4 regions of the Proteus sp. fly-1089 genome follow, and region 1 is predicted to be linked to each of the others. Evidence: predicted binding sites of a transcription regulator. Region 1 holds the regulator's gene; each other region holds the start of a gene.
The links. The regulator PurR, encoded in region 1, represses purine synthesis genes. The targets are predictions, from matches to a motif close to CANGCAAACGTTTGCNTG.

Region 1 (3,221 bases):
GTTATACTGTTCGGCAATTAGAAGAATGGCTCGCCGTTCCTTTATTTGAGCGTCGTCACCGTGATGTAGAATTAACCGATGCGGGTAAAATTTTCATCAAAGAAGCGCGATCTGTTATCAAAAAAATGAATGACACTCGACACCTATGTCAACAAGTTTCTAATGGGTGGCGTGGTCAATTTAGTATAGCAGTTGATGGCATTGTTAAACCCGAAAGAACACAACAGCTTATTCTCGATTTCTATCGCCATTTTCCTGATATTGAGTTGTATGTCTACCCAGAAGTGTTTAATGGGGTATGGGACTCCTTAGTTAATGGTCGTGTTGATTTAGCAATTGGTGCAACAAGAGCGTCACCGATTGGTGAACGTTATAGTTTCAGGGATATGGGTTTTATGCCTTGGCGCTGTGTTTGCCATGTTGATCATCCATTAGCTAAAGCAGAACACCCATTAACCGATGATGAAATGCGACCTTATCCTAGCTTATGTTTAGAGGATACATCACGTAGTTTACCAAAGCGTGACACTTGGGCGTTAAATAACCAACGTAGAATGGTTGTACCAACATGGGATATGGGGCTTGAGTGTTTGTTGGCAGGATTATGTGTAGGAATGGTGCCTTGGCATCGTGCTGAGCCATTGATAGCCCAAGGTAAGCTAGTTACTTTAAAACTTGCACAGCCATTGCCAGACAGTCCATGCTGTCTGACGTGGGTTGATAAAAGTGAATCGCCTGCTTTGACGTGGTTGTTAGATTATCTTGGAGATAGCCAAACCTTAAATGAGGAATGGCTTCGCTAGATATTATATAGCTGAATAGGAATTAGCGACGATAGTCGATAAAAGGACCATCAGCAACTGAACGACGCTCAACCAATCGAGGGTGTACTTCGATTGTTTGGGCATCTTCACGTTTGTTAACGATGCGATCAAGCAACATAGATAAGGCCATTTGACCTAAACGTTCTTTGGGCTGGTGGACAGTGGTTAATGCAGGGGTAAAATAACGTGCATTACGAATATTGTCATAACCCACAATTGAAATATCAAAAGGAACACGTAAACCTAGCTCATCTGCAGCACAGATTGCTCCCATTGCCATCACATCACCACCACAAAAAACTGCAGTAGGGCGTTGTTTTTGATTTAGCATTTGATACATCGCTTTATAACCTGACTCAGGTTCAAAGTCACCTTGTACAATCCACTCATCTTTTACTGTAATTTTGGCTTCTTCCATGGCTTTTAGAAAGCCTTGTAGACGACCACCGCCGGTGTTGCGCTCTAATGGACCAGGAATAATACCGATATCACGATGACCTCGTTCGATAAGATAACGGCCAGCGATATAGCCACCATGAAAAGCGTTATCGATAATTGTATCTGTAAAGTCGCCACGGGCCTTACCCCAATCCATGACAACCATGGGAATATTACGATAGCCTTCCAAAAGAGTGAGAAGGTGATCGGGATATTCAGAACACATCACTAATAATCCATCAACGCGTTTTTGTGCCAGCATTGCTAAATAGGCTTTTTGTTTATCAAGATTATTATGTGAATTACATAAAATCAGTGTATAGCCTTTGCTATAACAACTGTTTTCAACTGCTTCAATCACTTCAGCAAAGTAAGGAGCTTCACTGGACGTGGCTAACAGGCCAATAGATTTGGTATGATTGACTTTTAAACTACGCGCCACGGCACTAGGCGAATAATTTAATTCTTTTATAGCGGCCCAAACTGCTGCCCGTGTGTTCTCTGCAACAAAACGCGTTTTGTTGATCACATGAGAAACAGTCGTGGTTGATACGCCTGCGCGTTTTGCCACGTCTTTTATTGTTGCCATGGTGTGGAAAACTCCTGACCTTCATTGGTCTCTTTTATCTAATTTTATGGTTTAACTGCCAGTATAGTCATACATAGGGCAAACACTGGCAATAATTTAGCGATTAGCTGTGAATTTTGTATGATCTAGCTCAAAAGTGAAAGTATTAATCAATGTTATAAATTGTGCACTGGTCGCTATTTTAGCAAATTTTGATATGTGATAATAATTAACCATGACAAGGTTATGGTTAATAATGTGTATTATAATCATTTTGAGGGAGAATAGATGGATACGGATCTGAAATTTGGTTTGAGTACAGCAGTAGCAGCACTTGTTATGATCGTTATATTTTCTACTATGTTGTTCTAATCACTGCTTTATAAAATATCCGATCAATTTAAATTATAAATTATCGAATATCTGAGTATAACAAAGGGCTCAAGGCCCTTTGTTATTATGTTACCAAAAACGAATCTTAATCACTCATCTTTGATTATCAAGTTCAATTAAGCTAGGTTAGCTTCAACAAATGACCAGTTAACCAGCGCCCAGAACTCTTCTAAATATTTCACGCGTGCGTTACGGTAATCGATATAGTAGGCGTGTTCCCATACGTCCACAGTTAACAGTGGTTTGTCTGCACCTGAAACTGGTGTTGCTGCATTAGATGTGTTAACAATTGCCACTGAACCGTCAGCTTTTTTCACTAACCAAGTCCAACCTGAACCGAAGTTTTTTGCTGCCGCATCGTTAAATTGCTTTTTGAACTCTTCAAAAGAACCAAATGCTTTGTTGATAGCATCAGCTATTTTACCTGTTGGTGCACCACCAGCGTTTGGTGCTAAGCAATTCCAGTAGAAAGTATGGTTCCATACTTGTGCTGCGTTATTGAAGATGCCACCATCAGTCGATTTGATGATTTCTTCTAACGATTTAGATTCTAGATCAGTGCCTTTAACCAGATTGTTTAAGTTGGTTACATAGGTTTGGTGATGTTTACCATAGTGGTATTCTAATGTTTCTTTAGAGATATGTGGCTCAAGAGCATCTAACGCATAAGGTAATTTTGGTAATTCGAAAGACATTGCGTACTCCTTTATACTATCTATTTCGGGTTTTGTGCCTAAAATCATTTCATCAAGATCATCTGAATTGATAAAATGAGGCAAATGAATCACTAACTTGTTACTATTTTGCTAATTATTTTAACAAAAATTTGCTGAAATAACAGCTAAATATCTTTTATCTATCGTTATAAGGCATATTGATTAATTATACTCATAAGAGTATATCCCACCAAGCGACGCGTAAAGTAGTAAAGCCATTATTGTGCTAAATGAAAATATTATTATTAATACGATTATTTCAGGTTTATAAAAAAAACATCT
Region 2 (3,221 bases), on a different contig from region 1:
TTATTCTGATAGTCAAAAAAAGACTTATTGGGCTATTTTTGATGCGTTTTACTCATTTGGTGAGTGCTTTAACTAATGAATGTTACCATTTCTTAACACGATTTTTTTCCAATTTTAGTTAAATAAAGGTAAGAGAAAATGTAACAACTTTTAATATTAAGAAAATATTAAGGGATGTAGAGAGGAGAAAATTAGCTATGGAATATCAGAAATAGCAGTATAAATGTGTTAAGTCTAGATTAAGCCTCTATAAAAGAGGCTGAACAGTATGTAGTACATCATTAATGATGAGATGATTCTTGAGATAATGTTAATGATGATGTCTCATGATCCGTACCTTCATTGCTTTCTTTGTCTTTAGATAGGATCTTGTTTTTACTCTCTTTAGCTTGGAGATAGCCTACGAGGCTCAGTTGATATCGACGAATATTCTCAACATAGCGATAAGCTTCATGTCCTCTCGCGTAGCCATAAGGGAGGTCAACATAGTATTTCTTCTGGCTAAGTAGCGGTAATCTTGATTTTACATCTAACCAACTGTCAGGATCTGCGCCTTGTTGTTCGGTCAGCCTTCTGGCGTCAAGCATATGACCAAATCCCATGTTGTAGGCGGCTAATGCAAACCAAATTTTCTCATCTTCAGGAATAGACTCCGGTAAACGAGAAAGAAGATGTTTAAGATATTGAGCACCGCCGCGAATACTTTCTTCTGGATCAAGCCTATCAGTGACTCCCATACTTGATGCAGTAGGGCGTGTTAGCATCATCAGACCTCTAACACCTGTTGGTGACGTTGCATGAGGATCCCAGTGTGATTCTTGCCATGCCATTGCTGCTAATAATCGCCAATCAAAGGTATCCGCGTATTTCTCAAAAAGAGGCTGATAGTTTGGCAAAATGGAATCAATTGCAGTAATAAAAGAGATAGTGTCAAAGTAATCAAATGAACCTACATGGCCAAAATACTTTTCTTCCAATCGTGCTAATACATCTTCTTGAGATAATTGGTTAAAGTAATCTAGCATAGCGGCATACAAACTATTATCTTCGCTATCAGGTAAATACCATGTCAGAGGGCGGCTTTCAGTCACCTCAAATCCTACGGCAACATTAGGGTGAATACGTTGTTGTACTGCAACACTGATTGAGTCGGCTAAAACATAGGTAATTTTGCCTTCTGATAACGCTTCAAGTAGCTGAGAGGTTGTCTGATTATCTGATTCTTCCCACTCAAGCTCAGGGTATTGCGTTTCTTTTAGTGTACGCAATAAGCTTGCATGGGCCGAACCTGCCGTGACGACAAGGCGCCCATCTAAAGCATCAAAGCTACGTGGCCTTAATGTTCCTTTACGGTAAACTAATTGCTGAGATACTGAAAAGTAAGCAGGCCCACTACGTGTCGTATCTAATCTCTCTTTGTTATAAAGTAATCCAGCTGCGATAAAGTCTGCTTTATTATTCTCCAGATCATCAAACATTTGGTTGATATTTGTCCGCATATTAACGACAAGCTTCACGCCTAGATAATCAGCAAAGCGTTTCACTAATTCATAATCGAAACCTACGGGGTCCTTTTTATCGTTCATCGTTATCAATGGTGATGGCATCGTACTAACTCTTAACTCACCACGAGATAAAATCTTATTTATCTGCGCTTTTTGCCTATCGGGCCAAGTAATATTCAACGCAATAATTGCCGCTGAAAAGAGCGCTATGATAACGATAACGAAATAGTTTATCCTTATATTATTCAATAGGTTATTTCTCGTTAACGTTGTTTATTGTTGTGTGTAAAGTCGTTATCTTAACATGGATAAATTTCCAGTAATCGAGCATTTTGCTTAACATATTGGTAATACGCAACTTGATTACACCAATTAATCATTAAAACACACTAAGTTAAATGCCGTTATTTTGTTCACGCAAACGGTTTCGTCTGGGCGGTTATTCTATTATACTAGGCGCGTTTCCCCTGAATGATTGATCAGGCTAGCTGCTAAAAGAGAGAACTCAATACTATGGAAATCCTGCGTGGCTCCCCCGCTTTATCCGCGTTTCGTATTAATAAATTACTCACTCAATGTCAGGAAAATGACCTTCCTGTACAAGGTATATATGCGGAATTTGTTCATTTCGCAAAAGTGGAAGGGCAGTTATCTGAAGATGACCACATTAAATTAAGCCAATTATTGCATTATGGGCCTTCATTAACAGAGCATGAGCCTATTGGGGAAATGCGAGTGGTGACACCTCGCCCTGGAACGATTTCACCTTGGTCTTCTAAAGCAACAGATATTGCACATAACTGTGGCTTATCCAAGGTGGTCAGAATTGAACGTGGTATCGCTTACTTTATTGAAGGCGATACGATGACAGAAACACAATGGCAACAGCTTTATGGTTTGATTCATGACCGAATGATGGAAACCATTTTCTTAAATTATCAAGATGTGAATACACTGTTTGCGGAGCAAACGCCAGCACCATTAAAAACGATAGATGTGCTTGCTAAAGGCAAAGATGCGCTTGTTAAAGCAAACATTGAAATGGGATTAGCACTTGCTGATGATGAAGTTGATTATTTAGTCGATGCTTTTAATCGTTTAGCTCGTAATCCAACTGATGTTGAACTTTATATGTTTGCACAAGCCAACTCTGAACATTGTCGCCATAAAATATTTAATGCAGATTGGATTATTGATGGTAAAGCGCAAGATAAATCATTATTTAAAATGATTAAAAATACGTTTGAGCAAACTCCTGATTATGTCATGTCAGCATATAAAGATAATGCGGCTGTTATGGAAGGATCGGTTGCTGGACGTTTTTATCCTGATGCTGAAAAAGGGCATTATCATTATCATCAAGAACCCGTACATATCTTAATGAAAGTGGAAACACATAACCATCCAACAGCAATTTCACCTTGGCCGGGAGCTGCAACAGGTTCTGGTGGTGAAATTCGAGATGAAGGTGCAACGGGGCGTGGTGCCAAACCTAAAGCGGGTTTAGTTGGATTCTCAGTATCTAACCTGCGTATTCCAGGATTTGAACAACCTTGGGAAGAAGATTTTGGTAAACCAGAACGTATTGTAAATGCATTAGATATCATGACTGAAGGACCATTAGGTGGTGCGGCATTTAATAATGAATTTGGTCGTCCTGCATTACTAGGCTATTTCAGAACTTATGAAGAACAAGTTAATAGCCATAATGGTGTT
Region 3 (3,221 bases), on a different contig from region 1:
TTTCTGGTTGTGGTTTTTACCACGCTTTCTCTTAATGGTATTTTCTTGCCCTCCATTAATACTGGTTTTTCTCGAAGCCATTATTAGTGGAGATTTTTTTATCTTTACGATTAGACGCTTCTATTTTTTATCAATCAATCAGCGATGTTGATCATATTGTTCTATCTGTTTTAAGCGTATGATATTAAAACGTATCGACTTTTATTGATGGAATATTAAATGTGGGCTCAATCGGGCGCAGTATTAGCCATTTTTTCTTATATTCTTTGGGGGATCACACCTCTTTTTTATCGGCTTTTACCTGGTGCTCAACCATTAGAAATGTTAGCCCAGCGTTTAATTTGGTCTATTCCTTTATTATTGTTGGTGCGACTTTTTATCAAGAATAGAACTCAATGGTGCGTGGTTTTCCAAGATAAACGCTCTGTTTTTATGTGTTTATTTAGTTCAATGGCAATGGCGGTTTCTTGGTGTACCTTTACCTATGCATTAACGCATCAACAAGTATTAGAAGCGAGCTTAGGATATTTTATTAATCCACTTTTCTCGATTTTATTAGGTGTGATCTTTCTGAAAGAAAAGCTTAATCCAGCAGAAAAGTGGGCAGTTACCTTAATTTGTGCGGGGGTGGGATACCAGCTGTGGATGTACGGGGAATTACCGGTGCTGGCTATTATGATGGGGGGCGCATTTGCTGTATATGGATTAATTCGTAAGTTTATTCGTTTTGATGTAATAACCTCTTTATTTATGGAAACTCTTTGGCTAATGCCATTAGCAATAGGTGTGACCATTTGGTTGTTTATGACAGATAAAAGCGCGCTACCTTCAGCAGATAATCTGACTCGTTTTTATTATGTTTTAACCGCACCTGTTACTATATTACCATTATTGTTTTTTACTGCGGCGGTGAAACGAACTACGTTAACCGTTATCGGACTAGCGCAATATATAGAACCTACTATTCAATTTTTATTGGCTGTTTTCTTATTTCATGAAGCTTTTGATGAAGTTAAAGGTGTCAGTTTTTCTCTAATTTGGCTGGGGCTTTTATGCTGTATCTTGGCACTTATCCGAAAACGTCTTAATTATCTAAAAATCCAAAAAGGAAAACGTAGCCAAATTTTGTAATTGTTTTCTTTCTTTGATTGATTATTTTTGCCTGCCTATTTTTCTATCAAGTAAAATCCGTTATGCTACGCAAAGGCAATCGTTTGCGTCATTGTGTTTTTTATAAATAGTGAGGGTAAAAAATGACTGTGTTGGGTACGGCTCTTACAGCTAATGCAACAAAGGTAATGCTATTAGGTGCAGGTGAACTGGGTAAAGAGGTGGCTATTGAATGCCAGCGCCTAGGTATTGAAGTGATTGCAGTTGATCGCTATCCCAATGCACCCGCGATGCATATCGCACATCGCCATCATGTGGTGAATATGCTTGATAGTAATGCATTAAAGCTCATTATTGAACAAGAGAAACCTAATTTTATTGTTCCTGAAATTGAGGCGATAGCAACCTCGTTATTGGTTGAATTAGAACAAAAAGGGCAAAAAGTTGTTCCTTGTGCACGTGCTGTAAAACTCACAATGGATAGAGAGGGGATCCGTCGTTTAGCTTCGGAAACATTACTTTTACCAACATCAAATTATCAATTTGTTGATGATGAAGTGAGTTTTAAAAAAGCTGCTTTAGATATCGGTTTTCCTTGTATTGTCAAACCTGTTATGAGTTCGTCGGGGAAAGGACAAAGTGTTATCCGTAGTGAAAATGATTTAGCACATGCTTGGGCCTATTCTCAAGAAGGCGGACGAGCAGGAAAAGGGCGTGTTATCGTTGAAAAAATGATCCCGTTTGATTTTGAAATTACTTTACTGACTATTCATGCTGTTGATGGTATCCATTTTTGTGCTCCCATTGGTCATCGACAAGAAAAAGGAGATTACCGTGAGTCATGGCAACCTCAAAAAATGAGTGATATAGCGCTTGCTAAAGCAGAACATATTGCGAGTAAAGTGGTGGAAAATTTAGGGGGGTACGGCTTATTTGGCGTAGAGTTGTTTGTTCAAGGCGATGATGTGTTTTTTAATGAAGTATCTCCCCGTCCTCACGATACGGGATTAGTGACACTAATTTCACAGGATTTATCAGAGTTTGCACTTCATGTGCGTGCTTTTTTAGGTTATCCCATTGGGGGGATCCGTCAGCTAGGTAACTGTGCTTCAGCTGTTATTTTGCCAGAGCTACATAGCTCAAATATCGTTTATTCTGGTATTGAAAAAGCGTTGAAGGCGAACCGTCAAATTCGTCTTTTTGCGAAACCTGAAATTACAGGCTCTCGCCGTTTAGGGGTTGTACTTGCACATGCTGATACCATCAAACATGCGCTAGATGAAGTAAAAGCCGGAGTAAAAGCGATAATTATTAGTGATGGTGAGCAACTATAACATTTTTTGCTGCTAAGTTTTCGCTATTGCTTAGCAGTGTTTTTTATTTACTTGATCGATTTTTAATCGATATCAGCCTGCTAATATATTTTCTTCATGTAATTTATGACTCCACCCTTGAAACTTGCTTAACTATCCCCACTTTTTACTCATATTGATTTTTTTCGCCAAATTAGGATTAATTGAGGTAAAAATGAGTATGAAAGGTCAGGAAACAAGAGGATTTCAGTCAGAAGTTAAACAACTTCTTCAATTAATGATCCATTCTCTTTACTCCAATAAAGAAATTTTCCTTCGCGAATTGATTTCTAACGCATCAGATGCGGCAGATAAATTACGTTTTCGTGCATTATCAGATGCAGCACTTTATGAAAATAACGGTGAATTGCATGTGCGCATTTCCACTGATAAAGAGAACCGAACTCTGACTATCAGTGATAATGGTATTGGTATGACTCGTGATGAAGTCATTGATAATCTAGGTACTATCGCAAAATCAGGTACCAAATCATTCTTAGAATCTATCGGACAAGATCAAGCTAAAGATAGCCAATTAATTGGTCAGTTTGGTGTGGGCTTCTATTCAGCTTTTATCGTTGCAGATAAAGTTACTGTACGCACGCGTGCTGCGGGTGAAACAGCTGATAAAGGCGTTTTCTGGGAGTCTGAAGGTGAAGGTGATTACACCGTTGCTGATATTGAAAAAGCGGATCGCGGTACTGAAATAACGCTTCATTTGCGTGAAGGCGAAGATGAGTATTTAGATGACTGGCGTCT
Region 4 (3,221 bases), on a different contig from region 1:
GGCGTTGCAGATAAAACACCGATTCTAATTAGCGTCTTTATTCATATTATCTCAATTATCCTGTTTTTAATGATGGATCAAAAAACGGGTGATAAATTACCAAAAGATACACAAGAGCCTAATTTTTCTATTATTCGCTTTGTTAAAGTTGCACCAGCGATCTGTGGCGGTATTGTTTTCTTTGCTTTTTTTGATGGTACCGTACTTTCTATGTTTCCTATTTATGGTTTAAGTATGGGACACACTGAAGCTATTGCCGCAATGATGATAAGCGCGATTTTAGCAGGTGATGCCATTATGCAAATGCCGTTTGGCTGGCTTGCTGATCATATGAATAGGACTCGATTATATCGAATTTGTGGTGTGGTAACGCTACTTGCAAGCTTATTATTACCTATCACTATGTCTCACTCATTTTTAATTTGGCCTTTATTACTGGTGTTGGGCGCAACAGCGGGTGCGATATATACCATTGCATTGGTGCAAATAGGACAATATTTCTCAGGTAATGATCTGATGGTCGCTAATGCATCAGCAGCCATGTTATGGGGAGTGGGTAATTTATCTGGGCCTTTGCTGGCAGGGGCGTTGTCAGAAATCTCTTCATCTTCACTACCATTCTTATTGGTCGCCATGACAGGTTTATTCTTAGTTTCAACGATGGAACGTTGGAATGTGGGTGTTGAAGCACTCAATAGCAGTTCACCTTAATATTATTTCATCTTAATATTATTTCTTCTTTATCGTATTCCATTTAGGGTGATAGGAATACGATAGAGGAAGTCTTCCTTTTCTTAATTTCTCAATATTAAAACTTTATCTTATTGTTTTTTATAAATGATTATAATTATATTTCGTAATTGTACTTATTTTAAAAGTTATTAAGAATAATCTAGAAATGTTTATATTGAACAGAAGTAATTTGCTAAAACGACGTTTATTCATCTAACGTTAGAAGTAGAAGATAATACTATCTTCAGATAAAAATCATGAATACTGCAAATCATTAATCGCCACACATTGGGAACGGAAGGTATTATTTATCTAAGCAACTTATTAAAGTTACTAATAATAGATAGATATACCTAGTTATCATGGTATGTAATATAAATTCAATTAAACCAATTGGTTAATCTTTTTTTATACTATGGAATAAGCATGACATTGGATGGCCGCACAAAAGTAGAATGATGAGGAAAGTCGGTAGTGGCTTTCCTCTTTTTCTTTTTCTCTCACTTTAAATTATCTTTTTATGACATTTTTATTAAAAATATGTTTTTTCGCTTGATTCTTACCCTAAAAGCACAAGATAATCGTTTGCGTCAAATTCTCTCACTCAATCCACACGAAAAACCAAACGTTTGCTTTTGACTCCCTCTTAAGATCCTTATCAGTAAGAGGTTATTTTAATTGATACGTAATCGTTTTCGTTTTTTGGAGAGTGAACCGCTTTTATGTCAGAGGAATGTAATGTCTGCTAATCAATCAGCAACTACTGGTAAACTGGATAGCTATTTTAAACTTACAGCTCGTGGTACAACTGTTCGCAAAGAAATGATCGCCGGTTTGACGACTTTTTTGGCTATGGTGTATTCCGTGATTGTTGTTCCTAGCATGCTAGGACAAGCCGGTTTTCCGCATACTGCAGTTTTTATTGCAACCTGTTTAGTCGCGGGATTGGGCTCCCTTCTAATGGGATTGTGGGCAAATCTTCCTATGGCGATTGGTTGTGCTATTTCATTAACAGCATTTACCGCTTTTAGCTTGGTCTTGGGACAAAATATCTCTGTGCCTGTTGCATTAGGCGCCGTATTTTTAATGGGGTGTTTATTCACTGTCTTTTCATTAACTGGCATTCGTACTTGGATCTTAAAAAATATTCCGACAGGTATTGCTCATGGCGCAGGAATAGGGATAGGTTTATTTTTACTTTTAATTGCCGCCAATAGCGTTGGACTTGTCGTTAAAAATCCATTAGATGGTTTACCTGTGGCGATGGGTAAATTTACTTCATTTTCTGTTCTGATGTCACTTGCAGGTTTAGCCGCTATTTTCGGATTAGAAAAACGCAAAGTCCCAGGTGGCGTATTATTGGTGATTGTTGCCATTTCTATTATTGGGCTGATTTTCGATCCTAATGTAAAATATCAAGGTGTTTTTAAAATGCCTCAATTAGGTGAAGAAGGGCTTTCTTTATTATTCGCAATGGATATTAAAGGAGCATTACAACCTTTAGTTTTACCAAGTGTTCTTGCGTTAGTGATGACTGCGATTTTTGATGCAACCGGGACTATCCGTGCCGTTGCCGGTCAAGCCAATTTATTAGATAAACGTGGACAAATTATTAATGGCGGAAAAGCACTGACTTCTGACTCCGTCAGTAGTATTTTTGCGGGTGTAATTGGTGCCGCACCTGCAGCCGTTTATGTTGAATCAGCTGCAGGAACAGCCGCAGGTGGTAAAACCGGATTAACTGCAACAGTGGTGGGTATTTTATTTTTACTGATCCTTTTCTTATCGCCTCTCTCTTATTTAGTTCCAGCTTATGCAACGGCACCTGCATTAATGTATGTGGGTTTATTGATGCTAGGTAATGTCACTAAGTTAGATTTCAGTGATTTTGTTGATGCAATGTCAGGCATGGTGTGTGCCGTCTTTATTGTTTTAACGTGTAATATTGTTACTGGCATTATGCTAGGTTTTGGTTGTTTAGTGATTGGTCGAGTATTTGCCGGCGAATGGCGTAAACTCAATATTGGTACCGTATTAATTACAATTGCTTTAGTGGCATTTTATGCGGGTGAGTGGGCGATTTAATTCGAATCATCGGTTTTAAAGACAAAAAGCGGAATATATCTATATTCCGCTTTTTTACTATTTATTTATCTACTTTAATTCGCTATTGTCGAAATTAAGCTTAGTTGTTAAATAATTGGTAGAATATATGCAAGAAATAAAAATACGCCATGGCGAACCAGACGACGCAGCCGCAATTCAACAGTTATATACTCATCCTGATTTATATATTTGTACTTGCCAATTTCCTTACCCTTCTGTGACGATGTGGAAAAAAAGATTACTCGAATTCGCAGAACAAAATATTCCTAATTTTGTAGCAACTATTGATGGTCAAGTTGCGGGACATTTAGCACTGATAATTGATAATCATCCTCGTCGTCGCCACATTGTAAGTTTTGGTATTGGTGTGGGTGCCGAGTACT

Region 2: purL (phosphoribosylformylglycinamidine synthase) is a predicted target of PurR. The motif match lies at 1,920-1,937, and genes of this name have one in related genera.
Region 3: purT (formate-dependent phosphoribosylglycinamide formyltransferase) is a predicted target of PurR. The motif match lies at 1,204-1,221, and genes of this name have one in related genera.
Region 4: ABN080_RS12130 (NCS2 family permease) is a predicted target of PurR. The motif match lies at 1,415-1,432, and genes of this name have one in related genera.

Annotation. Positions count from the first base shown of each region.
Region 1 is NZ_JBEETS010000001.1:490,045-493,265, forward strand. It holds gene punR (DNA-binding transcriptional activator PunR) at 1-803, shown strand, start outside; gene purR (HTH-type transcriptional repressor PurR) at 826-1,851, opposite strand; gene cydH (cytochrome bd-I oxidase subunit CydH) at 2,119-2,202, shown strand; gene sodB (superoxide dismutase [Fe]) at 2,340-2,918, opposite strand.
Region 2 is NZ_JBEETS010000003.1:67,261-70,481, reverse strand. It holds gene mltF (membrane-bound lytic murein transglycosylase MltF) at 282-1,754, opposite strand; gene purL (phosphoribosylformylglycinamidine synthase) at 2,019-3,221, shown strand, end outside.
Region 3 is NZ_JBEETS010000004.1:102,108-105,328, forward strand. It holds gene rarD (EamA family transporter RarD) at 220-1,131, shown strand; gene purT (formate-dependent phosphoribosylglycinamide formyltransferase) at 1,254-2,444, shown strand; gene htpG (molecular chaperone HtpG) at 2,638-3,221, shown strand, end outside.
Region 4 is NZ_JBEETS010000005.1:28,808-32,028, reverse strand. It holds gene ABN080_RS12135 (MFS transporter) at 1-711, shown strand, start outside; gene ABN080_RS12130 (NCS2 family permease) at 1,471-2,817, shown strand; gene ABN080_RS12125 (GNAT family N-acetyltransferase) at 2,945-3,221, shown strand, end outside.